Regions from separate parts of the Streptomyces sp. NPDC017448 genome, predicted to be linked through region 3. Evidence: predicted binding sites of a transcription regulator. Region 3 holds the regulator's gene; each other region holds the start of a gene.
The links. Region 3 encodes HrcA, which represses chaperone genes, less so after heat shock. Its sites were predicted from a motif close to TTNGCACTCNGNNNNNCNGAGTGCNAA; they were not measured.
Positions count from the first base shown of each region.

Region 1 (10,200 bases), on a different contig from region 3:
AGCCGGCGGGGGCGGGCTACGGGCCGCCGACGCCTCCCCCGCCGCCGGGCCGCCGCCGGTTCGGCCGGGGCCCGGTCGTCGCCGCCGTCGTGGCGCTGGTGCTCGCGGTCGTGGCGGGCGGGGTGTACGGCCTCACCGACTGGGGGCGGGGCGAGCCCGCGAAGCCCGCGGCGAAGAAGTCGCCGGGCCCCTCCGCCTCGGCGTCCCCGTCCGCTCCCGCAGCGGGCGCCCCGAAGCTGAGCCACATCCCGACGACGAAGGAGGTCGCCGCCGCCCGGAAGCCGGGCGAGGCGGCGGCGTGGATCGCCGACGACAAGACCGACATACCCAAGCAGATCAACAAGGTCCACGACCTGTGGATCGTCGGCGACACCGCCGTCCAGGCGCTGTACCGGAAGGTCACGGCCTACCGGCTCTCGGACGGCGCCGAGCTCTGGAGCGTGACGCTGCCCTCCGCCGTGTGCGAGACCCCGGCCGACCCCACGCCGGACGGCAAGGTCGTGGTGTTCCGTCACGAGCGGCCGGACAACGAGCGGAGCAACCTCTGCAACCAGATGCAGATGATCGATCTGAAGACCGGGAAGCAGGGGTGGAGCAAGGAGCTGGACGAGCCCGGTGACAGGAACAGCACCTTCATCGTCTACAGCGCCATCAGCGGCGACGTGCTCTCCGTCGCCCGGGGCATGGTGGCCGTCACCTACCGGATGAGCGACGGGAGCAAGCTCTACGAGATCCCCCGGGAGAACAAGGGGAAGTGCGTCCCGGACGACGTGGCGGGCGGCGCTTCCCGGCTCCTGGTGAGCTCCGAGTGCATGGTCGCCGTCGAACGGGGCACGAACTACGGCCAGGTACGCGAGCTCGACCCGCACACCGGCAAGGTCCTGTGGCGCTACCGGACCGAAGCGGGCTGGAGGTTCGGCAGCCTGATCTCCATGGATCCGGTCGTCTTCACCATCTTCAACGACAAGGACACCGCATCCGACTGGCGGATCACGGTCCTGGACCCCGGAGGCAAGCACCGCGTCACCTTCGACGCCCGGGGCAAGGGGTTCGAGGAGTGCGCCGGCACCGGCTCCGGCGGGGACATCCAGCCCTGCCGGGGCGCCTCGGTCGGCAAGGGCCTGATCATGCTGGGCGGCCAGAACCAGGTCGGCGCGTACGACGTGAGGACCGGGAAGTTCCTGTGGGGGATCAAGGACAACCGGATGCGGACGCTCTACCCCCTGCGCGCGGAGGACGGCAACGCGATGCGCATCTACGAGGCGGCCGGCCCCAGCAGCCCGGGCCGGACCTTCCTGATGGGCCCGCGCGGCGTCGGCACGGAGACGGAGGTCGTGAAGCACCCGGCGGCGACCGCCCGGTGGGAGTACGAGATGTTCTCCGCGCATACCGCGTACGTGGACGGACGGCTCGTGCTGACGCCGACGCACATGAGCGGGGACGAGAACCACAAGCCTGTGCGCGAGGCCCGCATGCTGTCCTTCGCGCCGGGGTCTCCCTGACCCGTGGTGTCGGGCCGGTTCGTGGTGGTGGAGCAGGGGCGGCAGGCGGGTGCGCCGTCGGAGCACGCGGGGCACTAACGTGCCGCGTATGACGACTGCACTGATCACGGGCGCGACGGCGGGCATCGGGGCCGCGTTCGCGCGGCGGCTCGCGGCCCAGGGGCACAACCTGGTGCTGGTGGCGCGGGACACCGAGCGGCTGCGCGACCAGGCCACCGAACTGCACGACCGGCACGGCATCGAGGCCGAGGTGCTGAGCGCCGACCTGTCCACGGACGGCGGCATCGAGGCGGTCGAGAAGCGGCTCGCGGACCGCAGACACCCGGTCGACCTGCTGGTCAACAACGCCGGGTTCGGCAACAAGGGGCGCTTCCTGGAGGTGTCCATGGCCGATGAGCTGACGATGCTCAAGGTGCACTGCGAGGCGGTGCTGCGGCTGACGGCGGCGGCGGTCGCCGGGATGAAGGAGCGGGGCCGGGGCGGGGTCGTCAACGTGGCGTCCGTCGCGGCGTTCGTGCCGCGCGGTACGTACGGGGCGTCCAAGTCGTGGGTGGTGCAGTTCACCCAGGGCGCGGCGCGGGACCTGGCCGGGTCGGGGGTGCGGCTGATGGCGCTGTGCCCCGGATTCGTCCGTACGGAGTTCCACGAGCGGGCCGGGATGGGCACGGACAACATCCCGGGCTGGATGTGGCTCGACGCGGACAAGCTGGTGGCCTCGGCGCTGGAGGACCTGGCCCGGGGGAAGACCGTGTCGGTCCCGGACCCGCGCTACAAGGCGCTGATGGGGCTGGTGAAGATCGCCCCGCGGGGCCTGCTCGGCGGGGTCACCTCGCGGACGGGGCGGAAGTACGGCCCGCGGTAGCCCCCGTACCGTACCGGCGCCCTGGCGCGCCGCCGTCCGCCGCCGCGTCCCTGACGCACCGAGGCCCGGCGCCCCCGCGACGGGGGCACCGGGCCTCGGGCGTACCGGGAGGTAGGGGCCGTACTAGTGGGAGTGGCCGTGGCCGCCGTGACCGGCGTCGGCCTCTTCCTCGGCCGGCTTCTCGACGACCAGGGTCTCGGTCGTGAGCAGCAGCGACGCGATGGACGCGGCGTTCTCCAGGGCGGAGCGGGTGACCTTGACCGGGTCGATGACGCCGGCCTTGACCAGGTCGCCGTACTCGCCGGTGGCGGCGTTGAAGCCCTGGCCCTTGTCGAGCTCGGAGACCTTGGAGGTGATGACGTAACCCTCCAGGCCGGCGTTCTCGGCGATCCAGCGCAGCGGCTCGACGGCGGCGCGGCGGACGACCGCGACACCGGTGGCCTCGTCGCCGGTCTTGCCGAGGTTGCCCTCCAGGACCTTCACGGCGTGGACGAGGGAGGAGCCACCGCCGGAGACGATGCCCTCCTCGACCGCGGCGCGGGTGGCGGAGATGGCGTCCTCGAGGCGGTGCTTCTTCTCCTTGAGCTCCACCTCGGTGGCGGCGCCGACGCGGATGACGCACACGCCGCCGGCCAGCTTCGCGAGGCGCTCCTGGAGCTTCTCGCGGTCCCAGTCGGAGTCCGTGGACTCGATCTCGGCCTTGATCTGGTTGACGCGGCCCTTGACGTCCTCGGCGTTGCCGCCGCCGTCGACGATGGTCGTGTCGTCCTTGGAGACGGTGACGCGGCGGGCGGTGCCGAGCACGTCCAGACCGGCCTGGTCGAGCTTGAGGCCGACCTCCTCGGCGATGACGGTCGCACCGGTGAGGGTGGCGATGTCGCCGAGCATGGCCTTGCGGCGGTCGCCGAAGCCCGGGGCCTTCACCGCGACGGCGTTGAACGTGCCGCGGATCTTGTTGACGACGAGGGTGGAGAGCGCCTCGCCCTCGACGTCCTCGGCGATGATCAGGAGCGGCTTGGAGGCGCCGGCCTGGATGACCTTCTCCAGGAGCGGGAGCAGCTCCTGGATGGAGCCGATCTTGCCCTGGTGGATCAGGATGTACGGGTCGTCGAGGACGGCCTCCATACGCTCCTGGTCGGTCACCATGTACGGGGACAGGTAGCCCTTGTCGAAGGCCATGCCCTCGGTGAACTCCAGGTCCAGGCCGAAGGTGTTGGACTCCTCGACGGTGATGACACCGTCCTTGCCGACCTTGTCCATCGCGTCCGCGATGAGCTCGCCGACCTGCGGGTCCTGCGCGGAGAGCGCGGCCACGGCGGCGATGTCGGCCTTGTCGTCGATCGGACGGGCGGTCGCGAGGAGCTCCTCGGAGACGGCCTTGACGGCGGCGTCGATGCCCTTCTTCAGGGCGGCCGGAGAGGCGCCCGCGGCGACGTTGCGCAGACCCTCGCGGACGAGCGCCTGGGCCAGGACGGTCGCGGTGGTGGTGCCGTCACCCGCTACGTCGTTGGTCTTGGTCGCCACCTCCTTGACGAGCTGGGCGCCCAGGTTCTCGTACGGGTCGTCGAGCTCGACCTCGCGCGCGATGGTGACACCGTCGTTGGTGATGGTGGGAGCGCCGAACTTCTTGTCGATGACGACGTTGCGGCCCTTGGGGCCGATCGTCACCTTGACCGTGTCGGCAAGCTTGTTGACGCCGCGCTCAAGGGCGCGACGGGCGTCCTCGTCGAACTTCAGAATCTTCGCCATGGGCTGTACTTCCCTCTCGAACGAACTGCGCCCCTCGCCGCCCGGCTAGTCAGTCGCTGGGGGCCAGGGGCGCAGAACACAAGCAAACGTGGGTGAATTACTTCTCGATGATCGCGAGGACGTCGCGGGCCGAGAGGACGAGGTACTCCTCGCCGTTGTACTTCACCTCGGTGCCGCCGTACTTGCTGTACAGGACGACGTCGCCGGTCTTGACGTCGAGCGGGAGCCGCTCGCCGTTCTCGAAGCGGCCCGGGCCAACGGCGAGGACGACGCCCTCCTGGGGCTTCTCCTTCGCGGTGTCCGGAATGACCAGGCCGGAAGCCGTGGTCTGCTCGGCGTCGAGCGGCTGGACCACAATGCGGTCCTCGAGCGGCTTGATCGCAACCTTGGAGCTGGTGGTCGACACGATCCGGTCTCCCCCTTCGGAGATCTCACGGGGTTTAACAGTCAGTGGGAGGCGATCGGACCGATCCGTCGTCGCGGGTGCCGGACCTGCCCTGTCGCGCAGAGTGGTGCTGGCACTCTCCAGGGGGGAGTGCCAGACCTGAGACTATGACCGCGATTAGCACTCGGTCAAGCGGAGTGCCAATTCACCACCCTCGCGCCGCCCCGGCCCGGGCCCGGCGCAACCGCCCCCGCCACCCCACCCGGGCTCCGCGGAGCCGCCGGTGGGACAACGCGGGGAGGGCGCGCGGGGTTCCGTACGACGCCGTACGCCGGGCCCGGGCGGGCCGCCCGGGCGCGGCGGGGTCAGACGTAGTCCTCCAGCTTCGCCACCGCGTAGCCCTTGTCCGTGATGGTCTTCATGACCTGGCGGATCATGTCGGGCATCGAGCCCTTCCAGTCGTCCTCGCCCCGGAAGTGGGTGAGGACGATGTCGCCGGGGTGCAGGTCCCGGTCCCACTCGCGCCACTCCATGCGGTCCGGGAACGCCTCGGAGGCCCACAGGGGCACGGCGGTGATCCCGCAGGACTCGGCGGCGACGAGGGTGTCGCGGTTGTAGTTGCCGTAGGGCGGCCGGAAGAGGGTGGGCCGCTTCCCGTACTGCTCCAGCATCTTCTCCTGCTGGCCGCAGATCTCCCGCTTCTGCTCGGCGGCGGAGAGGCCGGGCAGGTAGCGGTGGTTGAGGGTGTGGTTGCTGAGGGCCACCCCGAGCCGCTGCATCTTCCGGAAGTAGCCGTAGTCGTCGTTGGTGACGTAGTCGCTGAGGAACGCGCTGTAGGGAATGGACAGTTCGGTCATCATCCGCAGCAGCTCGGGGTCCTTCTCGGCCCCGTCGTCCATCGTCAGGAAGACGATCTTCTCCTTGGTCGGGACCGTGGTGAAGACGGGTGGGAGCCCCGCGTCGTCCTGGACCTCGAACCCCTGGCGGGTGGTGATGCGCGGCTTCACCCGCGGCGGCTCGGGGGCTGCGAGCGGGGTCTTGGCGAGCCCCCACCGCTTCGCGGCGAGGGCCCGGGCGGCCTGCTTCTTCGCGGTCTTCTCCGCGTACGTCTCCGGGGCACGGGCAGGCCCGGCCTGCGGGGGCGCCTCGCCCTGCCGGCCGGCGGCGGGCTTCACGGGTCCACCGCCGGCCGCCGTCTCGCCCCCGCCCTTCTCCGGCGCCGCGCATCCGGAGGCGACGGCGGCGACCAGGAGGGCCACCGGCACGACAACGCCCTTTACGCGCCATTTCATGGGTGATTTTTCTTTTTGTCGTACTAGCTGCATGGCGCCGCATCCTGCCAGCCGCCGACCCGCGCCCCCTCCCGACACCGCGAGCGGCCGGGCCCGGTCCCCCGGGCGGCCCACAGGGCGCCCGGGGCCCTCACCTCCGGCGCCGTCGCCCCGGCGCACCGCTCACAATGGACCGGGTGAACGCTTCGACCTCCTCCGCCGCCTCCGACGACCCCGCCCGCGCCGCCTTCGCCGCGCTGCGCACCCCCGAGGGCGAGCAGCTGCTGGCCGGGCTGCGCGACCACGACCCCGCCGACGAACTGGCCACCGCGACCCGGCTGCGCCGCACCCATCCGGCGGAGCTGGTGTCGGCGGCGCTGGGCCAGGCGCGGCTGCGGCAGCGGGCGGCGGTGAAGTTCGGAGCCGATGACGCCCACCGGATGTTCTTCACGCCCGACGGGGTCGAGCAGGCCACCCGCACCTCGGTCGCCGCCCACCGCGCGGCCCGGTTCGCCGGGCTGGGCGTGCGGAGCGTAGCGGACCTGTGCTGCGGGATCGGGGGCGACGCGATCGCACTGGCCCGCGCCGGGATCTCGGTGCTCGCCGTGGACCGCGATCCGCTGACCGCCGAAGTGGCCCGCGCCAACGCCGGGGCGCTCGGCCTGGACGGGCTGATCGAGGTGCGGTGCGCCGATGTCACGGAGATCGACACCTCCCCGTACGACGCGGTCTTCGTGGACCCGGCCCGGCGCGGCGCACGGGGAGGGGGCGCGCGGGGCGCGTCAGGCCGGGCGACGGGCGGGCGGATCTTCGATCCGGAGGCGTACTCGCCGCCGCTGTCCTGGGCGACGGCCGCCGCGCTGCGGGCCCCCCGGGCGGCCCTGAAGATCGCTCCGGGCGTCCCGCACGAGGCGATCGGCCCGGAGGCGGAGGCCGAGTGGGTCTCGGTCGGCGGGGACGTGAAGGAGGCGGTGCTCTGGTACGGGGAGGGCTTCGCGCCCGGCGCGTTCCGGGCCACCCTGCTGCCGTCCGGTGCGACCCTGTCCGCCCCGGCCCCGCTGCCCGCCCCGCCGGTGGGCCCGGTCGGGCGCTATCTGTACGAGCCGGACGGCGCGGTGATCCGGGCGCACCTGGTCGCCGACATCGTGGAGCGGTGCGGGGGGCGGCTGGTGGACGAGACGATCGCGTACGTCACGAGCGACGAACCGTACTCCTCCCCGTACGTCTCCGGGTACGAGATCACCGATCAACTTCCGTTCAACATGAAGAAGTTGAAGGCGTTGCTGCGGGTGCGGGAGGTCGGCGTGCTGACCGTCAAGAAGCGCGGCTCGGCGGTCGAGCCGGAGGAGGTGCGCCGCCGGATGAAGCTGGCGGGGCCCAACGCGGCGACGGTGTTCCTGACCCGGGTGGCCGGGGCCCCGACCATGCTGATCGGCCGTCCGCTGGGCTGAGCCGCCCGGCGCGGCGAGGCGCGGCCCGGCGACCCGGCGCGGCGAGGCGTGACCCGGCGACCCGGCGCGGCAAGGCGTGACCCGGCACCGGGGGGCGGCGGAGTGCGCGCCGAGCGGTCCGTCCTCTCCCGGGCCCGGTTCGGCGGTGGGCAGAGGACGGTGGGGCTCCTGGGCGGCCGGGCCCCCAGGCGGGCGGGCGTACGGGCTTACCGCTCCGCGCCGGGGCCGCCGCCCGTCGCGACGCCGGCCCCGGCGACCGGCCCGGCCCCGCCACCCGTGGCCGGCGCGGGAGCGGCCGCCGCCGCGCCCGGCCCCGTACCGCCGCCCATCAGCACGCCCAGCACCCAGCGGCGGTGCGCCAGGGCGGTCACCGCCCCCGTCAACGCGGTCAGCCAGGCGACCATGCCGACGCCCACCACCAGGACGACCAGGCCGTACGTGTCCCGGCCCGGTTCGGCGCTCGCCGGCCCGATGACGCAGAGGGCGAGCCCCACCGCGCCGAGGAGGAACGACAGCAGCAGCCAGGTGAGGCTCATGCCGGGCATCCGCAGCCGCCGGTCGCGCTCCGGGTCGCGGTCCAGCGCGCCCCAGGAGGCCAGCAGCACACGGACCTTCCGGTCCCGGAGGATGCCGACCCAGAAGAAGACGGCGGCAGGGACGAAGACGGCGGCGCCGAGGACCAGGCTGACGCCTCCGCCGATGACGCTGGTGAAGTCGACCAGGTCGATGGCCTGTTCGAGCATGACGATCCCGGCGCCCACCAGGCTCCAGCCGATCGCGGCGAGCGCCGCCCACATCCCCAGCAGGCCGAACCGTCCCGGCCCCACGTGCATCCTCACCAACGCGCCCAGGACCACGGCCCGGTCGGCGAGCATCGCCTCGCGGTCGGGCCAGGCCCGGAGCTCGACGGGCGGCGGAGGGGGCGGGAGCGGGGCACGGCGTGACATGAGCGGAACATTACCGAGCCGGGCCGGCCCACCGCCGAGGACCGTACGCTCAGACGTCGCGCAGGACTGGCCCCGGACAGGCGTCGCGCAGGGCTGGTCCCGGACAGGCGTCCCGCAGGACCTGGTCCCCGTCAGGCGTCGCGCAGGGCCCGGCCCCGGTCAGGCGTCGCGCAGGGTCTGAACGTCCAGCTTGGTCATGCGGAGCATCGCCTTCATGGTCCGGTCCGCCTTCTCCCTGTCCGGGTCGGCCAGCAGGCGCGGCAGTTCGTTCGGCACGATCTGCCAGGAGACCCCGAACCTGTCCTTGAGCCAGCCGCACCGCCCCGTCTCGCCGCCTTCGGAGAGCGCGTCCCAGAACCGGTCCACCTCGGCCTGGTCGGCACAGTCCACGGAGAACGAGATCGCCTCGGTGAACGGGAACTGCGGGCCGCCGTTGAGCCCCGTGTACTCCTGCCCCGCGAGCCGGAAGTCGACGGTGAGGACGGAGCCCGCCCCGCCGGGGCCGGACTCGCCGGAGTAGGTGGTGTCCAGGATCCGGGAGTCGCCGCCGAAGATCGCGACGTAGTGCTCGGCGGCCTCCTGGGCCTGTCCGTCGAACCAGAGACAGGGGGTGATCTTCTGCATGGTCTTCTCCTCGTCGCACCCTCCGTACGCCCGGCCCGAGCGGCCGTGACGTCCGGAAGGTAGACCGGTCCCGCCGCCGGGACTCATCGGACGCGCCCCGGATCACGCGCCCGTACCGCTGCACCACCGGTACGGCCCCCACCGGAAGCCGGGACGACGAGGACGGCCCGCCGGGCGGCCGCCACCCCGGGAGCGGCCTCACCGGGGCGCGGCAGCCGCCGCCACCGCCCTCCCTTCCGGTGGCAGCAGCACGTACGCCGTCGGCGCCGCCACCGCCAGGAGGCCCGCCGCGGCCCACAGCGCGGCCGCGTACCCCGAGGACAGCGCGGCGGGCCCGGCGGCGTCGCCGGTGACGTGGACGGCGACGGTGACCAGGACCGCGAGGCCGAGCGAACCGCCCACCTGGCGCGAGCTGTTCAGCAGCCCCGAGGCCATTCCGGTCTCACCGGGGGCCACACCGGTCGTCGCGGCCGTGCCGAGCGGGACGAAGCAGAGCCCGATGCCGAAGGAGCAGAGCAGCGACGGGCCGAGGACGGAGACGGGGAAGGAGCCGTCGGCCGTGGCGGTCGCCGCGAACCAGGCCATGCCGAGCGCCGCCGGCACCGCGCCCGCCGCCATCAGCCGCCGCATGCCGAGGACCGCGATCGCGCGGGGGGCGAGGACCGAGCCCGCGACGACGCCCGCGCAGAACGGCAGGAACGCGAACCCGGCGGCGGTCGGCCCGAAGCCGAGCACCAGTTGCAGGTGGAGGGAGAGGAAGTAGAACGCGCCGAACTGGGCCGAGGCCAGCAGCAGGCAGAACAGGTTCGCCGCCAGCACCGGCCGCCCCCTCAGCAGGCCGGGGCGGAGCAGCGGGGAGGCGGTCCGCAGCTCGACGGCGACGAAGGCGGCCAGGAGGAGCACCGCCCCGCCCAGCGAGGTGAGCGTGGTCGGCGAGGTCCAGCCGTGGTCCGGGGTCCGCACCAGGCCGAGGACCAGCAGCGTCGTCCCGGCCGTGGCCAGCAGCGCCCCGGCCACGTCGAGCCGCGCCCCGGCCCGCCGCCGGGTCCCGACCGGTCCGGTGCGCGCGGCGGCGGCCAGCGCGAAGGCGACGATCGGCACGTTGACCAGCATCACGGACCGCCAGCCCGTCGCGTCGGTGAGCACCCCGCCCGCCAGCACCCCGACCGCGCCGCCCGCCGCGCCCGCCATGCCCCACAGCCCGAGCGCCCGGGAGCGGGCCGGCCCGGCCGGGAAGGCGAGGGTGATCAGGGCGAAGGCCACCGGAGCGAGGGCCGCCGCGCCGGCCCCCTGCACCGCCCGCGCCGCCACCAGCGAACCGGGCGACCAGGCGAGCCCGCCCGCCAGACTGGCGAGCCCGAACAGGGCCAGCCCCGCCGTCAGGACGCGGCGGGGCCCCGCCAGGTCGG
Region 1 covers NZ_JBIRLM010000001.1:507,767-517,966, reverse strand. Annotated here, with positions in the region: gene ACH4K1_RS02405 (PQQ-binding-like beta-propeller repeat protein) at 1-1,502, shown strand, start outside; gene ACH4K1_RS02400 (SDR family NAD(P)-dependent oxidoreductase) at 1,591-2,364, shown strand; gene groL (chaperonin GroEL) at 2,488-4,113, opposite strand; gene groES (co-chaperone GroES) at 4,211-4,519, opposite strand; gene ACH4K1_RS02385 (polysaccharide deacetylase family protein) at 4,864-5,790, opposite strand; gene ACH4K1_RS02380 (methyltransferase domain-containing protein) at 5,958-7,220, shown strand; gene ACH4K1_RS02375 (hypothetical protein) at 7,427-8,167, opposite strand; gene ACH4K1_RS02370 (VOC family protein) at 8,327-8,791, opposite strand; gene ACH4K1_RS02365 (MFS transporter) at 8,990-10,200, opposite strand, start outside.
Region 1: the regulator HrcA is predicted to act here: its motif matches at 4,676-4,702, upstream of groES (co-chaperone GroES).

Region 2 (10,200 bases), on a different contig from region 3:
GACGATCTCGCCGCTGGTCACCAGGAGTGACCGCCACAGGACCTCGCCCTTGCCGGGCACCGCCGGAATCCGGGGCAGGATCGCGTCCCGGTGGACCACCCGCGCGCCCGCCGCCCGCGCCACGGACGCGGTGGCGTCGGTGGAGCCGGAGTCGATCACCAGGAGTTCGTCGACGAGCCGGACCTCCTCCATCAGCTCCCGCCGGATCGTCGCCACGATCGCGCCGACCGTGGCCTCCTCGTTCAACGCGGGCAGCACCACGCTCACGGTCGTACGCCGCGGGTCGGCGGCCCGCGCCTCGGTGAGCCGGTTCAGCGGGCGGTCGCCGGACGACCAGGAACGCCTGGTCAGCCAGCGTTCCACCTCTTCGAGCACGGTCGGCACTCCCTGTGTGTGATCCATCTCGCGGTTCGGACGACTATCTCGCCGGTCCGGTGCTTCGGTTACAGTCTTGAGCAACGCGCGGAGCCATCGCATGTCGGGGTCGGAGCGCGCATAAACGCCTGGATCGAAGATCCAGTGCCACAGAGCTCATCCAGAGGGACTGAGGGAACGGCCCGTTGAAGTCCCGGCAACCCTCCTGCCGACCGCGAGGTCACGGTGGGGAAGGTGCCAATTCCGTCTTGCGGCGAAATGCGTCGCGAGGAAGATGAGGAGAAAGGGACCTCCGCCATCATGGCTGTTCAGACCGTTGCAGGCACCACCACTTCTTCCGCCCCGGCCGTCGATCTCGGTCCCGCCGCGGCGCTCTCCTGCCGCGAGTGCGGCGAGCGGTTCGAGCTCGGCCCCCTCTTCGCCTGCGCCTCCTGTTTCGGGCCGCTGGAAGTGGCGTACGACCTGCCCACCGCCTCCCCCGAGGAGCTGCGCAAGCGCATCGAGGCCGGCCCGGACAACATCTGGCGGTACGCCCCGCTGCTCCCCGTCCCCGCCGACGTGGCGGAGAAGCCCAACATCAACCCGGGCTTCACCAAGCTCGTCAAGGCCGACAACCTCGCCCGCGAGCTGGGCGTCACCGGCGGCCTGTACGTGAAGGACGACTCCGGCAACCCGACGCACTCCTTCAAGGACCGCGTCGTCGCGATCGCCGTCGAGGCCGCCCGCGCCTTCGGCTTCACCACCCTCTCCTGCTCCTCCACGGGCAACCTGGCCGGAGCCGTCGGCGCCGCCGCCGCCCGCGCCGGCCTGCGCTCCTGCGTCTTCATCCCGCACGACCTGGAGCAGGGCAAGGTCGTCATGGCCGCGGTGTACGGCGGTGAGCTGGTCGGCATCGAGGGCACCTACGACGACGTCAACCGCTTCTGCTCCGAGCTCATCGGCGACCCGCTCGGCGAGGGCTGGGGCTTCGTCAACGTCAACCTCCGCCCGTACTACGGCGAGGGCTCCAAGACGCTGGCGTACGAGATCTGCGAACAGCTCGGCTGGAAGCTGCCCGACCAGATCGTCATCCCGATCGCGTCCGGCTCCCAGCTCACCAAGATCGACAAGGGGTTCCAGGAGCTGATCAAGCTCGGCCTCGTCGAGGACAGGCCGTACAAGATCTTCGGCGCCCAGGCCGAGGGCTGCTCCCCGGTCTCCGCCGCCTTCAAGGCCGGCCACGACGTCGTACGGCCCCAGAAGCCGAACACCATCGCCAAGTCGCTGGCCATCGGCAACCCGGCGGACGGCCCGTACGTCCTGGACATCGCCCGCCGCACCGGCGGCGCGGTCGAGGACGTCACCGACGAGCAGGTCGTCGACGCGATCAAGCTGCTGGCCCGCACCGAGGGCATCTTCGGCGAGACGGCGGGCGGGGTGACCGTCGGCGTGACGAAGAAGCTGGTCGAGGCCGGCGTGATCGACCCGGCGCTCACCACCGTCGTCCTGAACACCGGCGACGGCCTCAAGACGCTCGACGCGGTCGCCCCCACCTCGCAGGCCACGGCGACCATCAAGCCGAGCCTGGACGCGTTCCGCGCCGCGGGCCTCGCCTCCGCCTGACCATCCCGACCGCAGCACCGAGAAAGGCGTCCGTCATGAGCGTCAAGGTCCGCATCCCCACCATCCTCCGCACCTACACGGGCGGCCAGGCCGAGGTCACGGCGGAGGGAGCGAAGCTCTCCGAGGTCATCGAGTCCCTGGAGAAGGACCACCCGGGCATCGCGGCCCGCGTCCTGGACGACCAGGGCAAGCTGCGCCGCTTCGTCAACGTGTACGTCAACGACGACGACGTGCGCTTCGAGGGCGGCCTGGACGCGGCCACCCCGGACGGCGCGGGCGTCTCGATCATCCCCGCGGTCGCCGGCGGCTGCTGAACCGTCCCGGGCGGGCCGATCCGGGCCGAGCCGCCTCGGGCCGGGCCGGTCCGATCCGGGCTGAGCCGGCCCGGCCCGAGCCCCGTGGGGCTGCCGAGCCCCATGGGGCTGCCGGGCTCCGCGGGACCGTCGAGCCCTGCGGGACCGTCGGGCCCCGTGCGGCCATGGTGCTTTCGTGTGACCTCAGTTGCCCCCTCCGCTCCAGAAGCGGAGGGGGCAATTCTGCATGGTTGAGCGCGGTACAGTTGGGGAAGCCCCGTTCGCTGCTCGTGCCGCCCGCATATGAGAATGCGCCCGGCCCCGATAAGAAGCAGCCAAAGTACGTGAACCTCTTGCGGTTTAAGTGCCCTTTGTCTGGCCCGACTTGCCCGTAAATCTCAGGAAACCCGCATATTCGCGTGTTCAAGCGCGCCCAGATTTCTCGTCCGATTGACCTGTTGCAGAGGGCAGTTGGACGGATACATTCGGCCGCGGTCGACGCGCTGCGGCGCCGCGCACCCTCTCCTGTCGGAGGGTGAGTCGCGACCCGGGCCCGCGAAGTGCGGTCCCGTGCAAGGGCCAGTAATAGGGGAGTTAGGCATGGCTCAGGGCACCGTCAAGTGGTTCAACGCGGAGAAGGGGTACGGCTTCATCGCGGTCGACGGTGGTGCGGATGTTTTCGTCCACTACAGCGCGATCCAGATGGACGGGTACCGCACCCTCGAAGAGGGTCAGCGAGTTGAATTCGAGATCTCGCAGGGCCAGAAGGGGCCCCAGGCCGACATGGTCAAGCTCGCCGTCGGCTGAGCTCGGCACGGTCGTCCGACGACACCACTCACGCACGTAGGGCCCGACCCCGGGAATGCTCCAGCCGGGGATCGGGCCCTACGCGCGTCCGGGGGCGGCGGAGCCCCCCCGGGGGCCGTACGGCCGACGGCCCCCTGTCGCGCCCCCGCGGCCCCGGACCGCCTGGCGGGTACTCGCCCGAGGCGCTTGCACTCTCGGGGGTCGAGTGCTAATCATTGGCGTTAGCACTCTCCAGGTGAGAGTGACAGAATTTTGGACCGGGCCGGTGAGGTCCGCAGGTGCGGTGGGGCAAGGAACCACCACACGGCAGGCCGTCCGTCGCGGGCGCCTCTCGGTCCGGAGCAATCCACCCCTGTCCGGGAGGACCACTTCACATGGCCAAGATCATCGCGTTCGACGAGGAGGCACGGCGCGGTCTCGAGCGCGGGATGAACCAGCTCGCCGACGCCGTCAAGGTCACCCTCGGCCCCAAGGGCCGTAACGTCGTCCTCGAGAAGAAGTGGGGCGCGCCCACGATCACCAACGATGGTGTTTCCATCGCCAAGGAGATCGAGCTCGAGGACCCGTACGAGAAGATCGGTGCGGAGCTGGTCAAGGAGGTCGCCAAGAAGACGGACGACGTCGCCGGCGACGGTACGACCACCGCCACCGTTCTCGCCCAGGCTCTCGTCCGCGAGGGTCTGCGCAACGTTGCCGCCGGCGCCAACCCGATGGCCCTCAAGCGCGGCATCGAGAAGGCCGTCGAGGCCGTCTCCGCCGCTCTGCTGGAGCAGGCCAAGGACGTGGAGACCAAGGAGCAGATCGCCTCCACCGCCTCCATCTCCGCCGCCGACACCGAGATCGGCGCCAAGATCGCCGAGGCGATGGACAAGGTCGGCAAGGAAGGCGTCATCACCGTCGAGGAGTCCCAGACCTTCGGTCTGGAGCTGGAGCTCACCGAGGGTATGCGCTTCGACAAGGGCTACATCTCGGCGTACTTCGCCACCGACATGGAGCGTATGGAGGCGTCGCTCGACGACCCGTACATCCTGATCGTCAACTCGAAGATCGGCAGCGTCAAGGACCTGATCCCGCTGCTGGAGAAGGTCATGCAGTCGGGCAAGCCCCTGCTGATCATCGCCGAGGACGTCGAGGGCGAGGCGCTCTCCACCCTGGTCGTCAACAAGATCAAGGGCACCTTCAAGTCCGTCGCCGTCAAGGCTCCGGGCTTCGGCGACCGCCGCAAGGCCATGCTCGCGGACATCGCCATCCTCACCGGCGGCACCGTGATCTCCGAGGAGGTCGGTCTCAAGCTGGAGAACGCCGGCCTGGACCTGCTCGGCCGCGCCCGCAAGGTCGTCATCACCAAGGACGAGACGACGATCGTCGACGGCGCCGGTGACAGCGACCAGGTTCAGGGTCGCGTCAACCAGATCCGTGCCGAGATCGAGAACTCCGACTCGGACTACGACCGCGAGAAGCTCCAGGAGCGCCTCGCGAAGCTGGCCGGCGGCGTGGCCGTCATCAAGGCCGGCGCCGCCACCGAGGTGGAGCTCAAGGAGCGCAAGCACCGCATCGAGGACGCGGTGCGCAACGCCAAGGCCGCCGTCGAGGAGGGCATCGTCGCCGGTGGTGGCGTGGCTCTGCTCCAGGCCTCGGCCGTCTTCGAGAAGCTCGACCTCACGGGCGACGAGGCGACCGGCGCCAACGCCGTGAAGCTCGCGCTGGAGGCCCCGCTCAAGCAGATCGCCGTCAACGGTGGTCTCGAGGGCGGCGTCGTCGTGGAGAAGGTCCGCAACCTCCCGATCGGCCACGGCCTGAACGCCGCGACCGGTGAGTACGTCGACATGATCGCCGAGGGCATCCTCGACCCGGCGAAGGTCACGCGTTCCGCCCTGCAGAACGCCGCGTCCATCGCCGCGCTGTTCCTCACCACCGAGGCCGTCATCGCCGACAAGCCCGAGAAGGCCGGCGCGGCCGCTCCGGGCGGCATGCCGGGCGGTGACATGGACTTCTGATCGGCCTGCCGATCGCGAAGTTCCGCGTACGTCCCTCAGGGGCGGTACCTCCTTCACGGAGGTGCCGCCCCTGAGGCGTCTGCGGGGCCGGCAAGCCGGGAGCGGGGGCGGGCACGGGTGTGGCGCGGCTGTGGGGGTGGCTGCGGCTGGGGAGTGGCTGCGGCTGCGGGGGGCAGGAGGAGGTGGTCCGTCCGGGGTTCCGCCCGTGGTCCGGAGAGGGCTCGGCCGTGGTTCCGCCCGTGGTCCGGAGAGGCCCGCCCGGGGTCCGGAGGGGCTCGGCCTCGGGTGCGGAGGGGGCTCGGCCTCGGGTCCGGAGGGGTTCGGCCCGGGAACGCCGGGCCGCTCGGTAGTCGGACGGTCGCTGTGGGCGTTCGGCGTGGCCGAATGATGTCTTGCCGCGATCTTCGCGGTACGGCAGCACGGGCCGGTGCGGTTTCGCCGAAGTCGGTGGCGTGCCCGTCGCGCGTGGGGTAATGCGGGCCCGGAGGCGGGCAGGAAGCCCCGGGGGCGGTTCTGCGGGTATGCGGGTAGCGCCTCCCTCTCCCGGCAGCTCACCGACCGATCCGGCGGCCCCGGCCCCTTATTGGTCCACTCCACTTCAGTGGTGCGCGCCCTCGGTGTGCGACTGCACATGCTGACCGGACGGTTGTGCGCCCCGGGCCGGAATCTCGGCCTCCGCCCTTTGCCGCTCACGCTATCCGGCCAAATTCACGCGGTGAGTCGGAACCATGCGTACCGGTTCCGCAGAGGGACATGATGGCTCTGGTGTTCACATGGTGAACACCAGTCGCATGGATAACGCCAGTTATGCAGACGCATATGGGGCATAGCTGTACTCCGTCACCTGGAAGGGGAGATCTCGTGAAGCAGCAGAAGAAGGCTTACGTGAAGCCGTCGCTGTTCAAGCAGGGCGACTTCTCGAAGAAGACCGCCGGTTACTTCTACGGCTCGTACAAGGAGTACTGGGTCCGCCGCATCATCTGATCCGGACCCCGGATTCCTGTGCGAGGTACGAGAACTTCCGGAAGGTGAACATGCCCGGCCATCTGCGTGACTACTTCGTCGTTCTGCCGGACAGCGCGGCGGGCGCGGCGGTGGCCGGGCGGCTTCCCGTACAGGAGCCGGCCGGGCGGTTCGCCGCCCCTGACCCGGCCGGGCGGGCCGCGACGGGGGGCGACGTCCTGACCGTAGCCCACCCGTCCGGCCGGCCCTGGGTCGTCGCCCGTCCGGCGTTCCGCAGGGTGAGCCACCTCCGCCGGGGCGACGACGCCCTCGTGCTCATCGGCCCCGACCGCGTTCCCGAGGCCGTGCTCTCCGGCCTTCTGGAGGGCGCCCGGGACCGGACCGCCCTGGAGCGCCGTCTCGCCCGGCTGCCCGGCCTCCACCACGTGATCGCCCGGCTCTCCGGGCAGACCTGGATCAGAGGCACCGCCTCCGGGCTGCGCCGCGTCTATCACGCCCGGCACCCCCAGGCCGGAACCATCGCCTCCGACCGCCCCGCCGTCCTCGCCCGGCTGATCGACGCCCCCCTGGACGACGGTGCGCTGGCCCTGCGCATGCTCGACTTCCTGCCGCACCCCCTGAGCCGCCGTGTCGTGTGGCGCGGGGTGCACGAGACCGGCGCCGGGTACGGTCTGGCCCTGCCCGCCGCAGCACCGGGCACGGCCGCCGCCCCCGGCCCCACGGAGCACCGCTGGTGGGAGCCGCCGCCCGCCGAACTCCCCTTGGCCGAGGGGGCGCGGGCGCTCGGTGAGGCCATCGCCGCCTCCGTACGGGCCCATGTCGGCGGTCTGGACCGGATCAGCTGCGAACTGTCCGGGGGCCTGGACTCCACCGCCCTCGCCTTCGCCGCCCGCGCCACCGGTCCGCAGCGGCTCTCGCTGCTCACCGTGGCCGCCCGCGACCGCTACAGCGAGGACGAGACATGGGCGCGGAGGGCGGTCGAGCTGGCCGGGCAGGACGATCGCGGCACGGCTCCCGCCCCGGCCGGGCACCCGGCCTCCACCCACGCCCGCCGGACGGGCCCCTCCGCCGGCCGTCACGCGGACCCCGTCCTGGACCACCGCGTCGTCCCCGCCGCCGACGCCCCCTACTTCTACGCCGATCTCGCCTCCTGCGCCGCCGAGCTGAACGACGAACCGCTCCCGGTCGCCCCCGGCCGGGCCCGGGCGGACCTCCTCCTCGGCCGCGCCCGCGCCACCGGCTCCCGCTACCACCTCACCGGCTACGGCGGGGACGAACTCTTCCTGGGCCTGCCCCACGCCTACCAGGACCTCTTCCACGGGAACCCGTTCACCGCCTGGAGCCACCTCGGCGGCCTGCGCCACCAGCTCGGCTGGCCGCTCCTGCCCACGGTGAAGGCCCTGCTGGACCGCTCCGCCTTCCCCCGCTGGCTCGCCGGGGCGGTCACCGCCGCCCCCCAGCCGGTCGCCCGGACCCCGCTGCTCTCCTGGGGGGTGCGGCAGTCCTTGCGCCCCTGGTTCACCGAGCACGCCAACGCCCTGATCACCGAGGAGTTCCGGGCCGCCGCCGAGCACGCCGAACCGATCGACCCGTGGCGCGGACGGCACGTCGACATCGACGCCGTACGGATGGGGGCCCGGCACTTCCAGGCGATGGAGGAGATCGGCACGACGATCGGGCTGCCGGTCGCCGCGCCCTTCTACGACGACCGCGTCCTGGAGGCGACCCTCGCCGTACGCCTCCAGGACCGGATCAGCCCCTGGCGCTACAAGCCGCTGCTCGTCGAGGCGATGCGCGGGGTGGTCCCGGACGCGCTGCTGGCCCGGACCACGAAGGACCACATGTCCTCCGACGAACACCAGGGCCTGCGCGAACACGGCCCGGAGCTGGCGGAGTTGTGGACCGGCTCCCGGCTCGCCGAACGCGGCCTGGTCGATGGCCGCCGCCTGCTCCGGCTCGCCGCCGAACCCTTCTCACCGGTCCTGGTCGAGCACTCCATCAGCTCCACCGTGGCCGGGGAGACCTGGCTCCGCACGGCCGAGAACGCCTGGCCTGCGCCCCCGCCCCACCGGACCCCTGCCCCTACCCGTACCCGTACCAGCGAGGCATCCCTGTGAAGCTCAGAAAAGGCATCGCCGTCACCACCACCGAGTACGGCGGCGTGCTCCTCGACGAGAACGACGGCAGCTACTGGCAGTTGAACGACACCAGCGTCATCGTCGTCGACACGCTGGCCGCCGGGCACCCGCCCGAGACCGCCGTGGAGCGGATTCTCGCCGCGTTCGACGTCGAGCGGGCCGAGGCGGAGTCGGATGTCGCGGAGCTGACCCGTCAGCTGGTCGAGGCGAGGATCCTGCACGCATGACCACCGAGATGACGATGCCGCGCCGGGGCGCGGGAGCGGGCGGGGTACGGCTGCGTACGGCCATCGCCGCCGCGTTCGTCCTGGCGCGTCTCAAGCCGGGGCGGTTGCGCCGGGTGCTGGCCCGGTGCGCCCGGGGCGCCCGCCCGGCCTCGTACGCGGAGACGCTGGAGGTGTTCGAGGCGGTGGTCTCCACCAGCCGCCGCTGCGCGGGCCGTTACGGCTGCCTGCCGCGCTCGGTCGCCATCGCCCTGGCCTGCCGGATGTCCGGCGTCTGGCCCGACTGGTGCGCGGGGGTGCGGGCGGCGCCGCCGTTCTCCCCGCATGCTTGGGTACAGGCGGGGGGCCGTACGGTCGGGGAGCAGGCGGAACCGGCCGATCTGCGTCCCTTGATGGTGGTGACGGCAGACGGAGGGGGTCCGGGTGGGCACGGCGGCGGGGACGACGGCAGGCGCGGGGCGGAGCGGGCCGCCTGAGGAGGGGAAGCCGAGCGGTACGGCTGAGGGGGGAGAGGCCCCCGGCAAGGCTTCCGACGCCCCCGGCAAGGCTTCCGAGGCTCCCGGCAAGGCTTCCGGGGCCCCTGGCGAGGCTTCCGAGGCCGCCGGCAAGGCTTCCGAGACCCCCGAAACGCGGGGCCCGGCCCCCCTCCGGCTGCTCCTCGCCCGCGTCCGCCCGCACCGGGGCGTTCTCGTCCGCGCGGGCCTGCTCTCGCTCGCCGGCTCCGGGGCGGGGCTCGCGATGCCGCTGACGGCGAAGTACGCGGTGGACGCGTTCGCCGCGGACCGCTCGCCCGCCGGCCCGCTGGTCGCGTTGACCGTGCTCGTGCTGGCCGGGGCCTGCCTCTCCGCGTACGGGCGCTATCTCATGGCCCGTACGGGCGAGGGCGTCGTCCTCCGGGCGCGCGACCAACTCGTGGGCCGGATCATGCGGTTGAAGGTTCCGGCGGTGGACCGGCTGACGCCGGGCGACCTCCAGTCACGCGTCACCAGCGACACGACCCTTCTCCGTACGGTCCTCTCCAGCGGCCTGGTCGAGTCGTTCAACAGCGTGCTGATGCTGCTCGGGACGATCGCCTTCATGGCGTACATGGACCTGACGCTGCTCGGCGTGACGCTGGTGGTGATCGTCGGCATCGGTGCGGTGACCTCCCTGCTGATGCCGCGCATCCAGCGGGCCCAGCTCCGCGCGCAGGAGTCCGTGGGCGCGATGGGCGCGGCGCTGGACCGGGTGCTCCAGGCGTTCCGCACGGTCAAGGCGAGCGGGGCGGAGCAGCGGGAGACGGCGGCCGTGGCGGCGGCGGCCCGGCACGCGCACGACCGGGGCGTCGCGGTGGCGCGGTGGTCGTCGGTCTCGGACGTCACGATGATGATGTCGATCCAGCTGGCGTTCCTGGCGGTGCTGGGCGTGGGCGGCGCACGGGTGGCCTCCGGCTCGCTGGAGATCTCGTCGCTGATCGCGTTCCTGCTGTACCTCTTCTACCTGATGGGCCCGATCGGCGGCCTGGTCGAGGGGTGGACGGGCCTGCAGAGCGGGCTGGCGGCCGTACGCAGGATCGACGAGGTGGAGTCCCTGCCCGGCGAACCGGCCGCGCCCCCCGCACCCGTACGGAACGAGGCTTCCGCCGCCCCGCTCGGAGTCGCCTTCCAGGACGTGGCCTTCGGGTACGGGGACGAGCGCGCCCCCGCCCACCTGGGGGTGACCTTCGACGTCCCGGCCGGCGGGATGGTGGCGCTGGTGGGCCCCTCGGGGGCGGGCAAGTCCACGGTGTTCAGCCTGCTGGAACGGTTCTACGACCACGACG
Region 2 covers NZ_JBIRLM010000001.1:44,218-54,417, forward strand. Annotated here, with positions in the region: gene ACH4K1_RS00125 (glucosyl-3-phosphoglycerate synthase) at 1-375, opposite strand, end outside; SAM riboswitch class I at 529-656, shown strand; gene thrC (threonine synthase) at 676-1,977, shown strand; gene ACH4K1_RS00135 (MoaD/ThiS family protein) at 2,013-2,291, shown strand; gene ACH4K1_RS00140 (cold-shock protein) at 2,871-3,077, shown strand; gene groL (chaperonin GroEL) at 3,452-5,074, shown strand; gene ACH4K1_RS00150 (keywimysin-related RiPP) at 5,936-6,058, shown strand; gene ACH4K1_RS00155 (asparagine synthase-related protein) at 6,109-8,154, shown strand; gene ACH4K1_RS00160 (lasso peptide biosynthesis PqqD family chaperone) at 8,151-8,402, shown strand; gene ACH4K1_RS00165 (lasso peptide biosynthesis B2 protein) at 8,399-8,875, shown strand; gene ACH4K1_RS00170 (ABC transporter transmembrane domain-containing protein) at 8,823-10,200, shown strand, end outside.
Region 2: the regulator HrcA is predicted to act here: its motif matches at 3,263-3,289, upstream of groL (chaperonin GroEL).

Region 3 (10,200 bases):
AGTTGGGGCTCCAGGTCCTTGTAGCTGCGGACCTTGGACAGGATGTGCTGCCAGGCCGCCCCGGTGTTCTCCGGCCACCCCAGCGCCCGGCACACGCCCGTCTTCCAGTCCTGCCCCTTCGGCACCGCCGGCCAGGCGTCGATCCCCACCGAGGACGGCTTCACCGCCTCCCACACGTCGATGTAGGGGTGGCCCACCACCAGCACGTGGTCCCCGGTCACCTCGGCGGCGATCCGGGACTCCTTGGAGCCGGGCACCAGGTGATCCACCAGCACCCCCAGCCGGGCGTCGGGACCGGGTGCGAACTCCCCGACGATCGCCGGGAGGTCGTCGATCCCCTCCAGGTACTCCACGACCACGCCCTCGATGCGCAGGTCGTCGCCCCACACCCGCTCCACCAGCTCCGCGTCGTGCCGGCCCTCCACGTAGATCCGGCCGGCCCGGGCCACCCGTGCCCGCGCCCCGGGCACCGCCACCGAACCGGAGGCGGTACGGGCGGGGCGCGCGGGGCCGCCCGCCGAAGGGCGTACCAGCGTGACGACCTTGCCCTCCAGCAGGAAGCCGCGCGGCTCCATCGGGAACACCCGGTGCTTGCCGAAGCGGTCCTCCAGGGTCACCGTCGGACCCTGGGCGGTCTTCTCGCAGCGGACCACCGCCCCGCAGAAACCGGTGGCGACCTCCTCCACGACCAGATCGGGTTCGGCGGGCACCTCGGGCACGGGGGCGGACCGCTTCCACGGCGGGGTCAGGTCCGGCTGGTAGCTGCGCATGGCCCGACGATAATCGGCGCGCCGCCGGGGAGCGCGGCCCGCCGCCCCGGAGCGCCGCACGCCCTCGCGCGGTGCTCCCCGGCGGCCCTCACGCCACCGCGAACCGCTCCGCCAGCTCCGCCCGCTGCGCCCGGACGAACGCCGCGTCCACCACCGCCCCGTGTCCCGGCACGTACAGCGCGTCCTCGCCGCCCAGCTCCAGCAGCCGGTCCAGCGCGCCCGGCCAGCGCGAGGGGACCGCGTCGTCGCCCGCCTGCGGCTCGCCCGACTCCTCGACCAGGTCCCCGCAGAACACCACCGGCGGCTCGCCGTCCGAGCCCGGCACCAGGACCGCCAGGTCGTGGCCGCTGTGGCCGGGGCCCACGTTCGCCAGCAGCACCCGGCGGCCGCCGAGGTCCAGCGCCCACTCACCGCTCACCTCGTGGCCCGGGGCCACCAGCGTGTCCGCCGACCGGGCCGCCTCGTCCTCCGCCACCCCGTGGCGCACCGCCGACGCGTACAGGTCCTCCGCCCCGTCGCGCAGCAGGCCGCCCAGGCCCACCGCGCCGTACACCCGGGCCCCGGCGAACGCCGCCGTGCCCAGGACGTGATCGAAATGCGGGTGGCTCAGTGCGATATGCGTCACCCTGCGGCCGAGCAGCGCCTCGGCCTGCCGCCGCAGCTCGACGCCCTCGCGCAGCGTCGAACCCGTGTCGTACAGCAGCACCCCCTCCGCACCGGCGACCAGCCCGGCGGTGGCGTCCCAGCCGGGCAGCCGCCGCCTTCCGGCACCGTGGCCCAACCGCTCCCATCCGAAGTCTTCCCAAGCGACGTCCATGCCGGGACGCTATCGGCATCGGCCCCCGCGGCGGTGACGACCTGCGCGGTCCCGGCGGGCCGGGGCCGGTCGCCCTTGCCCCGGCCCCACCCCACCCCCGTACACTGGCGACGGGATTGCTGGCACTCGCACGCGCCGAGTGCCAGACAGGGACACCGGAGAACCACAGCTGGAGGTGTGCGCGATGCTCAGCGAACGCAGACTCGAAGTGCTGCGCGCCATCGTCCAGGACTATGTCGGCACCGAGGAGCCCGTCGGCTCCAAGGCGCTCACCGAGCGGCACCGGCTGGGGGTCTCCCCGGCCACCGTCCGCAACGACATGGCGGTGCTGGAGGAGGAGGGCTTCATCGCCCAGCCGCACACGAGCGCGGGACGCATCCCGACCGACAAGGGGTACCGCCTCTTCGTCGACAAGCTCGCGGGCGTCAAGCCGCTCTCCTCGCCCGAGCGCCGGGCCATCCAGAACTTCCTCGACGGCGCGGTCGACCTCGACGACGTGGTCGGCCGGACGGTGCGGCTGCTCGCGCAGCTGACCCGGCAGGTCGCCGTCGTGCAGTACCCCTCGCTGACCCGTTCGACGGTGCGGCACGTGGAGCTGCTGTCGCTGGCGCCCGCCCGGCTGATGCTCGTCCTGATCACGGACACCGGCCGGGTCGAACAGCGTATGATCGACTGCCCCGCGCCGTTCGGCGAGGCATCGCTCGCGGATCTGCGGGCCCGGCTCAACAGCCGGGTCGTCGGACGCCGCTTCGCGGATGTCCCGCGCCTGGTGCGGGAGCTGCCGGAATCCTTCGACAGCGAGGACCGGGGGACGGTCTCCACGGTTCTCTCCACCCTCCTCGAAACCCTGGTCGAGGAGACGGAGGAGCGGCTGATGATCGGCGGCACCTCCAACCTCACCCGCTTCGGACACGACTTCCCGGTGATGATCCGGCCGGTGCTGGAAGCACTGGAGGAACAGGTCGTCCTGTTGAAGCTGCTCGGTGAGGCGACGGACTCGGGCATGACCGTACGGATCGGGCACGAGAACGCCCATGAGGGGCTCAACTCCACATCCGTCGTCGCGGTCGGCTACGGTTCGGGCGACGAGGCAGTCGCCAAACTCGGCGTGGTCGGACCGACCCGCATGGACTACCCCGGAACGATGGGAGCGGTACGCGCAGTGGCACGTTACGTCGGACAGATCCTGGCGGAGTCGTAAGTGGCCACGGACTACTACGCCGTACTCGGCGTGCGCCGCGACGCCTCCCAGGACGAGATCAAGAAGGCATTCCGCCGGCTCGCCCGCGAGCTGCACCCGGATGTCAACCCGGACCCGAAGACCCAAGAGCGGTTCAAGGAGATCAACGCCGCTTACGAGGTGCTGTCGGACCCGCAGAAGAAGCAGGTCTACGATCTCGGCGGCGACCCGCTCTCCGCCAACGGCGGCGGCGGTGGCGGGGCGGGCGGTTTCGGAGCCGGCGGCTTCGGCAACTTCTCCGACATCATGGACGCCTTCTTCGGCAACGCGGCGCAGCGCGGGCCCCGTTCGCGGACCCGGCGCGGCCAGGACGCCATGATCCGCCTGGAGATCGACCTCAACGAGGCGGCCTTCGGCACCACCAAGGACATCCAGGTCGACACGGCCGTGGTCTGCACCACCTGCAGCGGCGAGGGCGCGGCCCCCGGCACCTCCGCCCAGACCTGTGACATGTGTCGCGGTCGCGGCGAGGTCTCGCAGGTCACCCGGTCCTTCCTCGGCCAGGTCATGACCTCGCGGCCCTGCCCCCAGTGCCAGGGCTTCGGCACGGTCGTGCCCACCCCGTGCCCGGAGTGCGCCGGCGACGGCCGCATCCGCTCGCGGCGCACGCTCACGGTCAAGATCCCCGCGGGCGTCGACAACGGCACCCGTATCCAGCTCGCCGGCGAGGGCGAGGTCGGCCCCGGCGGCGGCCCGCCCGGCGACCTCTACGTGGAGATCCACGAGCTGGCGCACCCGGTCTTCCAGCGGCGCGGCGACGACCTGCACTGCACGGTCACCATCCCCATGACGGCCGCGGCCCTCGGCACCAAGTGCCCGCTGGAGACGCTGGACGGCGTGGAGGAGATCGACATCCGGCCCGGCACCCAGTCCGGCCAGTCGGTCCCGCTGCACGGGCGGGGGATCACCCACCTGCGCGGCGGCGGCCGGGGCGACCTGATCGTGCACGTCGAGGTGATGACCCCCTCCAAGCTCGACCCGGAGCAGGAGCGGCTGCTGCGGGAGCTGGCCAAGCTCCGCGGCGAGGAACGACCCTTGGGTCAATTCCAGCCAGGCCAGCAGGGCCTCTTCTCCCGGCTGAAGGACGCGTTCAACGGCCGCTGAACCGCTTTCCGCCTTTCACCGCACCGCCCGCCGGTTTCCTACCGGCGGGCGGTGCGGCGTACGGAGGGGAACCGGTCAGGCAGGCGACTGGCTGATTCGGCCCCGTTGTGCGGGACGTGGCACGATGCGGTCATGTCCTCCGAGTTGACCGATCTCTGCCGGTATCCGATCGTGCAGGCCCCGATGGCCGGCGGCGCGTCCGGACCCCGGCTCGCCGGGGCCGTCACCGAGGCCGGCGGGCTCGGATTCCTGGCCGCCGGGTACAAGACGGCGGACGGGATGTACCACGAGGTCAAAGAGGTCCGCAGGCTCACCGCCGGACCGTTCGGCGTCAACCTCTTCATGCCGCAGCCCGTCCTCGCCGACCCCAGCGCCGTCGAGGTCTACCGCCACCAGCTCGCCGGAGAGGCCGCCTGGTACGAGACCCCGCTCGGCGACCCGGACGGCAGCGGCGACGACGGGTACGAGGCGAAGGTCGCGATCCTGCTGGAGGACCCCGTCCCGGTCGTCTCCTTCACCTTCGGCTGCCCCACCCGCGACACCCTCGACGCCTTCGCCCGCGCCGGGACGCACACCATCGTCACCGTCACCTCCGCCGAGGAGGCCCGGAGCGCCCAGTGGGCCGGGGCCGACACCGTCTGCGTCCAGGGCGTCGAGGCAGGCGGCCACCAGTCCACCCACCGCGACGACCCGCAGGTCGACCAGACCGGCACCGGGCTGCTCTCCCTCATCGCCCAGGTCCGTGAGACCGTGCAGCTCCCGATCATCGCCGCCGGCGGGCTGATGCGCGGTTCCCAGATCGCCGCCGCCCTCGCGGCGGGCGCGGACGCCGCCCAGCTCGGCACCGCCTTCCTGGTCTGCCCCGAGTCCGGCGCGCACCCCCTGCACAAGCAGGCCCTGACCAACCCGCTGTTCGTCCGCACCGAGCTGACCCGCGCCTTCTCCGGGCGGCCCGCCCGCGGCCTGGTCAACCGCTTCGTCCGCGAACACGGCCCGTACGCCCCCGCCGCCTACCCCCAGCTCCACTACGTCACCAGCGGACTGCGCCAGGCCGCCGCCAAGGCCGGGGACGCCCAGGGCATGGCCCTGTGGGCCGGACAGGGCCACCGGATGGCCCGCGAACTGCCCGTCGGCGAGCTGATCGAGCTGCTCGCCGCCGAACTGGAGGCCGCCCGGGCGGCCCTGAGCATGAGGAGTCCCCGGTGACCGCACCGGTCTTCGTCGTCGAACGGATGCCCACCGGGCCGGAGTTCGTCCTGGACGGCCCCGAGGGGCGGCACGCCGTCTCCGTCCGCCGCCTCCAGCCCGGTGAGGACGTCGTCCTCACCGACGGGCTCGGCCGCTGGGCGGAGGGCGTCGTCCACGCCGCCGAGGGCAAGGACCGCCTGACCGTCGCCCTGCGCACGGGCGTCCGGGAGGAGCCGGAGCCCGCGCCCCGGATCACCGTCGTCCAGGCCCTGCCCAAGGGCGACCGGGGCGAACTCGCCGTCGAGACGATGACCGAGACCGGCGTCGACGCGATCGTGCCCTGGCAGGCCGCCCGCTGCATCACCCAGTGGAAGGGCGACCGGGGCGCGAAGTCCCTGGCCAAGTGGCGCGCCACGGCACGGGAGGCCGGCAAGCAGTCCCGCCGCGTCCGCTTCCCCGAGGTGGCCGACGCCCTGACGACCAAGCAGGTCGCCGCCCTGCTCGCCGACGCCGACTTCGCCGGGGTCCTCCACGAGGACCGGGACCACGACAGCACCCCCCTCGCCACCGCCGGACTCCCGGCCGCCGGCTCCATCGTGCTCGTCGTCGGCCCCGAGGGCGGCGTCTCCCCGCAGGAGCTGACCGCCTTCGCCGAGGCGGGCGCCCGCCCCTACCGGCTCGGCCGCAGCGTGCTGCGCACCTCCACCGCCGGGACCGCGGCGACCGCGCTGCTGCTGGCCCGCACCGGCCGCTGGGGCTGAGGGGGCCCGACCGGCCGGGGATAGCATGCCCCTGTACCGATCACCCGATCACCCGCACCGACGCACCAGCGACCGAGGAGGCCCGGAGCCATGGCGGGAGCGCCGCAGTCCGACTGCCTGTTCTGCAAGATCGTCTCGGGAGAGATCCCGGCGACCATCGTCCGCGAGAGCGAGACCACCGTCGCCTTCCGTGACATCAACCCGCAGGCGCCAACCCACGTCCTGGTCATCCCCAAGGCCCACTACCCGGACGCCGCCTCCCTCGCCGCCGCCGAGCCGCAGGTCGCCGCCGACGTGCTGACCGAGGCCGGAGCGGTCGCCGCCGACGAGAAGATCGACTCCACCGGCTACCGGATCATCCTCAACACCGGGTCCGGCGCCGGCCAGACCGTCTTCCACGCACACGCCCACGTCCTGGGAGGCCGCGGCCTCCAGTGGCCCCCCGGATAACCCCCGTACCGCAGGAGCGTCCTCCCCATGTCCGTACGCGAGCTGGTGGTGCTCGGCACCGCCAGCCAGGTCCCCACCCGGCACCGCAACCACAACGGCTACCTGCTGCGCTGGGACGGCGAAGGCATCCTCTTCGACCCCGGCGAGGGCACCCAGCGCCAGATGCTCCGGGCCGGGGTCGCCGCGCACGACATCCACCGGATCTGCGTCACCCACTTCCACGGGGACCACTCCCTCGGGCTCGCCGGGGTGATCCAGCGGATCAACCTCGACCAGGTGCCCCACCCGGTGACCGCGCACCACCCGGCGAGCGGGCAGCACTTCTTCGACCGGCTGCGGTACGCCACCGCCTACCGCGAGACCGTCGAACTGGCCCAGGCCCCGGCCACCGGGGACGGCGGCATCCTCGCCGCCACCCCCGCCTACACGCTGGATTGCCGCAGGCTCTCGCACCCCGTCGAGTCGTACGGATACCGCCTCACCGAGCCCGACACCCGGCGCATGCTGCCCGCCCTCCTCGCGGAGCACGGCATCGCCGGACCGGACGTCGGCCGTCTCCAGCGCGAGGGCTCCCTCGGCGGCGTCACCCTGGAGCAGGTCTCCGAGCACCGGCGCGGACAGCGGTTCGCGTTCGTCATGGACACCCGGCTCTGCGACGGGGTGTACGCGCTCGCCGAGGGTTGCGACATGCTCGTCATCGAGTCCACCTTCCTCGATGAGGACGAGGGACTGGCCGTCGACCACGGCCACCTCACCGCCGGACAGGCCGCCCGCGTCGCGAAGGAGGCGGGCGTACGCCACCTGGTGCTGACCCACTTCTCCCAGCGCTACGGCTACCCGGAGCTGTTCGAGGCCCAGGCCCGCGCCGCCGGGTTCGACGGCGGACTCACCGTCGCCGAGGACCTGATCCGCGTCCCGGTCCCCACCCGGCACCACTGACCCCACCAGCACCACCGTTTGCGAGACACCGTGCACCTCCCCAAGGCAGAACTCCACCTCCACATCGAGGGCACCCTCGAACCCGAACTGGCCTTCGCCCTCGCCGAGCGCAACGGGGTGGCCCTTCCGTACGCCACCACGGACGAACTGCGCGCCGCCTACGAGTTCGACGACCTCCAGTCCTTCCTGGACCTCTACTACGCGCTGATGGCCGTCCTGCGCACCGAGGAGGACTTCGCCGAACTCGTCGACGCCTACCTCGCCCGCGCCGCCGCCCAGGGCGTCCGCCACGCCGAGATCTTCTTCGACCCGCAGGCCCACACCGCGCGGGGCGTCCCGATCGGCACGGTCGTGGAGGGGCTCGGCCGGGCGCTGGAGCGCAGCGAGGAGACCCACGGCGTCTCCACCCGGCTCATCATGTGCTTCCTGCGCGACCTGTCCGCCGAATCGGCCCTCGGCACCCTCGACGCGGCCAAGCCGTACCTGCACCGGATCAGCGCGATCGGCCTGGACTCCGCCGAGGTCGGCCACCCGCCCGCCAAGTTCCGCGAGGTGTACGAGGCGGCCACCGCGCTCGGCCTGCGCAAGGTCGCCCACGCGGGGGAGGAGGGCCCGCCGGAGTACATCCGGGAGGCCCTGGACGTCCTCGGCGTCGAGCGCATCGACCACGGGCTGCGCTGCCTGGAGGACCCGGAGCTGGTGGCGCGGCTGGTCGCCGACCGGGTGCCGCTCACGCTCTGCCCGCTCTCCAACGTGCGGCTGCGCGCCGTCGACCGGCTCGCCGACCACCCGCTGCCGGCGATGCTGGCCGCCGGACTCCACTGCACGGTGAACTCCGACGACCCCGCCTACTTCGGCGGTTACGCCGGGGACAACTTCGACGCCGTCCGCGACGCGCTCGCCCTCGGCCCCGAGCAGCTGCGCACCCTGGCCCGCAACTCGTTCGAGGCGGCCTTCCTCGACCACGACGAGGAGCGCCGGGCGCGCTACCTGGCCGAGGTCGAGGCGTACACGTTCGACTGAACAGGGGCGGTCCGAGGAGCGGCGCGTCCGGCCGGGCCCGCCGGGCCCGCCGAGCCCGGCCGGTTCGCGGTCAGCCGTTCCCCTGGCCGGACGCGCCGTCCGGACCGGCCGTCCGGACCGCGCTGCGCACCAGCCGTCCGCGCCGCAGCGCCGGTACCCGCAGCTCCGTGACGGGCTGCTCCGGTGCGCCGAGCTTCGGCACCGCGCCGGGCAGGCTGCCGGTGGCGGTGGCGGCCAGCAGGGCGGCCGGGGCGCCACCGCGGCGGCGCACCGAACCGGGCACCAGCGGACGGCCGCCGGTGTGCAGCGCCACGGCGGTCACCGGGGCGGCGACCAGCAGCGTGGCCGCCCCCAGGATCAGGCCCATCGCCGGATATCCGGCCTCCTCGGAGAGCACGCTGCCCAGCAGCGGGCCGCAGGCCACCCCCACCGAGGAGGCCGAGCCCGCCAGCACCGCCCAGCGACCGCGTACGTCCAGGGAGGCGGCCAGCCCGATCAGGTAGGACAGGACCACCGGGTAGACGGTGTTCCACAGGATCTCGCCGGTCGCGAACGACCCGAGGTCCCGGGCCGAGGAGCTGAGCACGATGCTTCCGGCGATGATCACCGTGCCCAGCCCGATGGGCACCGCCCGCCCGAGCCGCCCGCCGAGCAGCCCGGCCCCCGCCACCCCGAGCAGCCCCGCGCCGAGGGCGGCGGCGAACACCGCGCCGACCGTCACCTCGGACAGCCCCGCCTGGACCGCCCCGATGCGGCCGCTCACGCCCCACAGCGCGTTCTGCGCCATGGACCAGACGAGCATGCCGCCCGCCAGGACGAGCCCGGAGCGGCGGTGCGGCAGCCGGCCGGTGACCGGCGACGCGCTGCCCTGCGCCGCCGTCGCCCCGCCGAGCCGCGAGGTCGCGGGCCAGACGAGCAGGGCCACTGCGGCGATCGCGGCGAACGGGAGCCGGTGGCCGCCGCCGAGGTGGGGGACGGTCAGGTAGAGCACGCCCGCCGTGGCGGAGACGGTGAGCAGCCCGAGCGAGGAGGTCCGGTGCGGATCGGGGCGGGCGGCGGTCCCGGCGGCGGCGACCGCGGTCGCCGTGCCCGATCCGAGGCCGCCGACCACCACGCCGAGCACCACCAGCGGTACGGACCCGGCGAGGGCGGCGAAGCCGTATCCGAGGGCGGCCAGCACCAGTCCGGCGCGGGCGGAGGCGCGGGGACCGTACCGCTCGACCCGGCCCGCCAGGGCGAAGCCGGCTCCGGCCGAGCTGAGCAGCAGGGCGCTGCCGACCAGCCCCGCCTGGGCGGGAGCCAGTCCGAGCTGGGCGCTGAGCCGCCCGACGAGGGTGGGCAGGAGGTAGGAGGCGAGGTAACCGGCGGTGAACACGGCCACCAGGGGCCACACGGCGCCAGGGCGCGAGGACATGGGCGTTCCTGAAGACATGCCTGAGCAGGCAGGGGGAGGGGAGGGGAGAGGTACTGCGGCACGGCACGGCGAAGCAGGGGGTACGGGGAGAAGGCAGGGGGGTGCTGCGGAGGTAAGGCGATATGCCGGGAGATCGCGGCTCTCGTCGGACAAGGCGCCCGAAGGTGCTCGCGGGGCAATTTGTATCAAGCGCTTCCCGCCCCCCGGAAGCCGCCCCGCTGTGATCTGACTCACTTATGTGTTTATGCGGGGTCAGGGTGGGTATTAGCGCATGTTTGTGCAGGTCAGGCGTGCTGCGAACACCTGGGCTCGAACAGCGTGTTCCCCTCGCCGGATCGGGCAGACTGGCCGCACCCCACCCGGTCCGGATCACCTCCCGATCCGCACCTCACACGGTCCGGATCGAGCCGAGATCCGGCGCACGAATCCGGGAGCCCACGGTGAGCACAGAGACTCCGGGCATCGACCCGCTGCTGGCGCTGCGCGCCCCCCGC
Region 3 covers NZ_JBIRLM010000008.1:108,133-118,332, reverse strand. Annotated here, with positions in the region: gene ACH4K1_RS15920 (DUF3097 domain-containing protein) at 1-770, opposite strand, end outside; gene ACH4K1_RS15915 (MBL fold metallo-hydrolase) at 859-1,587, opposite strand; gene hrcA (heat-inducible transcriptional repressor HrcA) at 1,772-2,788, shown strand; gene dnaJ (molecular chaperone DnaJ) at 2,789-3,931, shown strand; gene ACH4K1_RS15900 (nitronate monooxygenase) at 4,064-5,137, shown strand; gene ACH4K1_RS15895 (16S rRNA (uracil(1498)-N(3))-methyltransferase) at 5,134-5,880, shown strand; gene ACH4K1_RS15890 (histidine triad nucleotide-binding protein) at 5,971-6,330, shown strand; gene ACH4K1_RS15885 (ribonuclease Z) at 6,358-7,269, shown strand; gene ACH4K1_RS15880 (adenosine deaminase) at 7,300-8,292, shown strand; gene ACH4K1_RS15875 (MFS transporter) at 8,363-9,706, opposite strand; gene ACH4K1_RS15870 (carbohydrate kinase family protein) at 10,147-10,200, shown strand, end outside.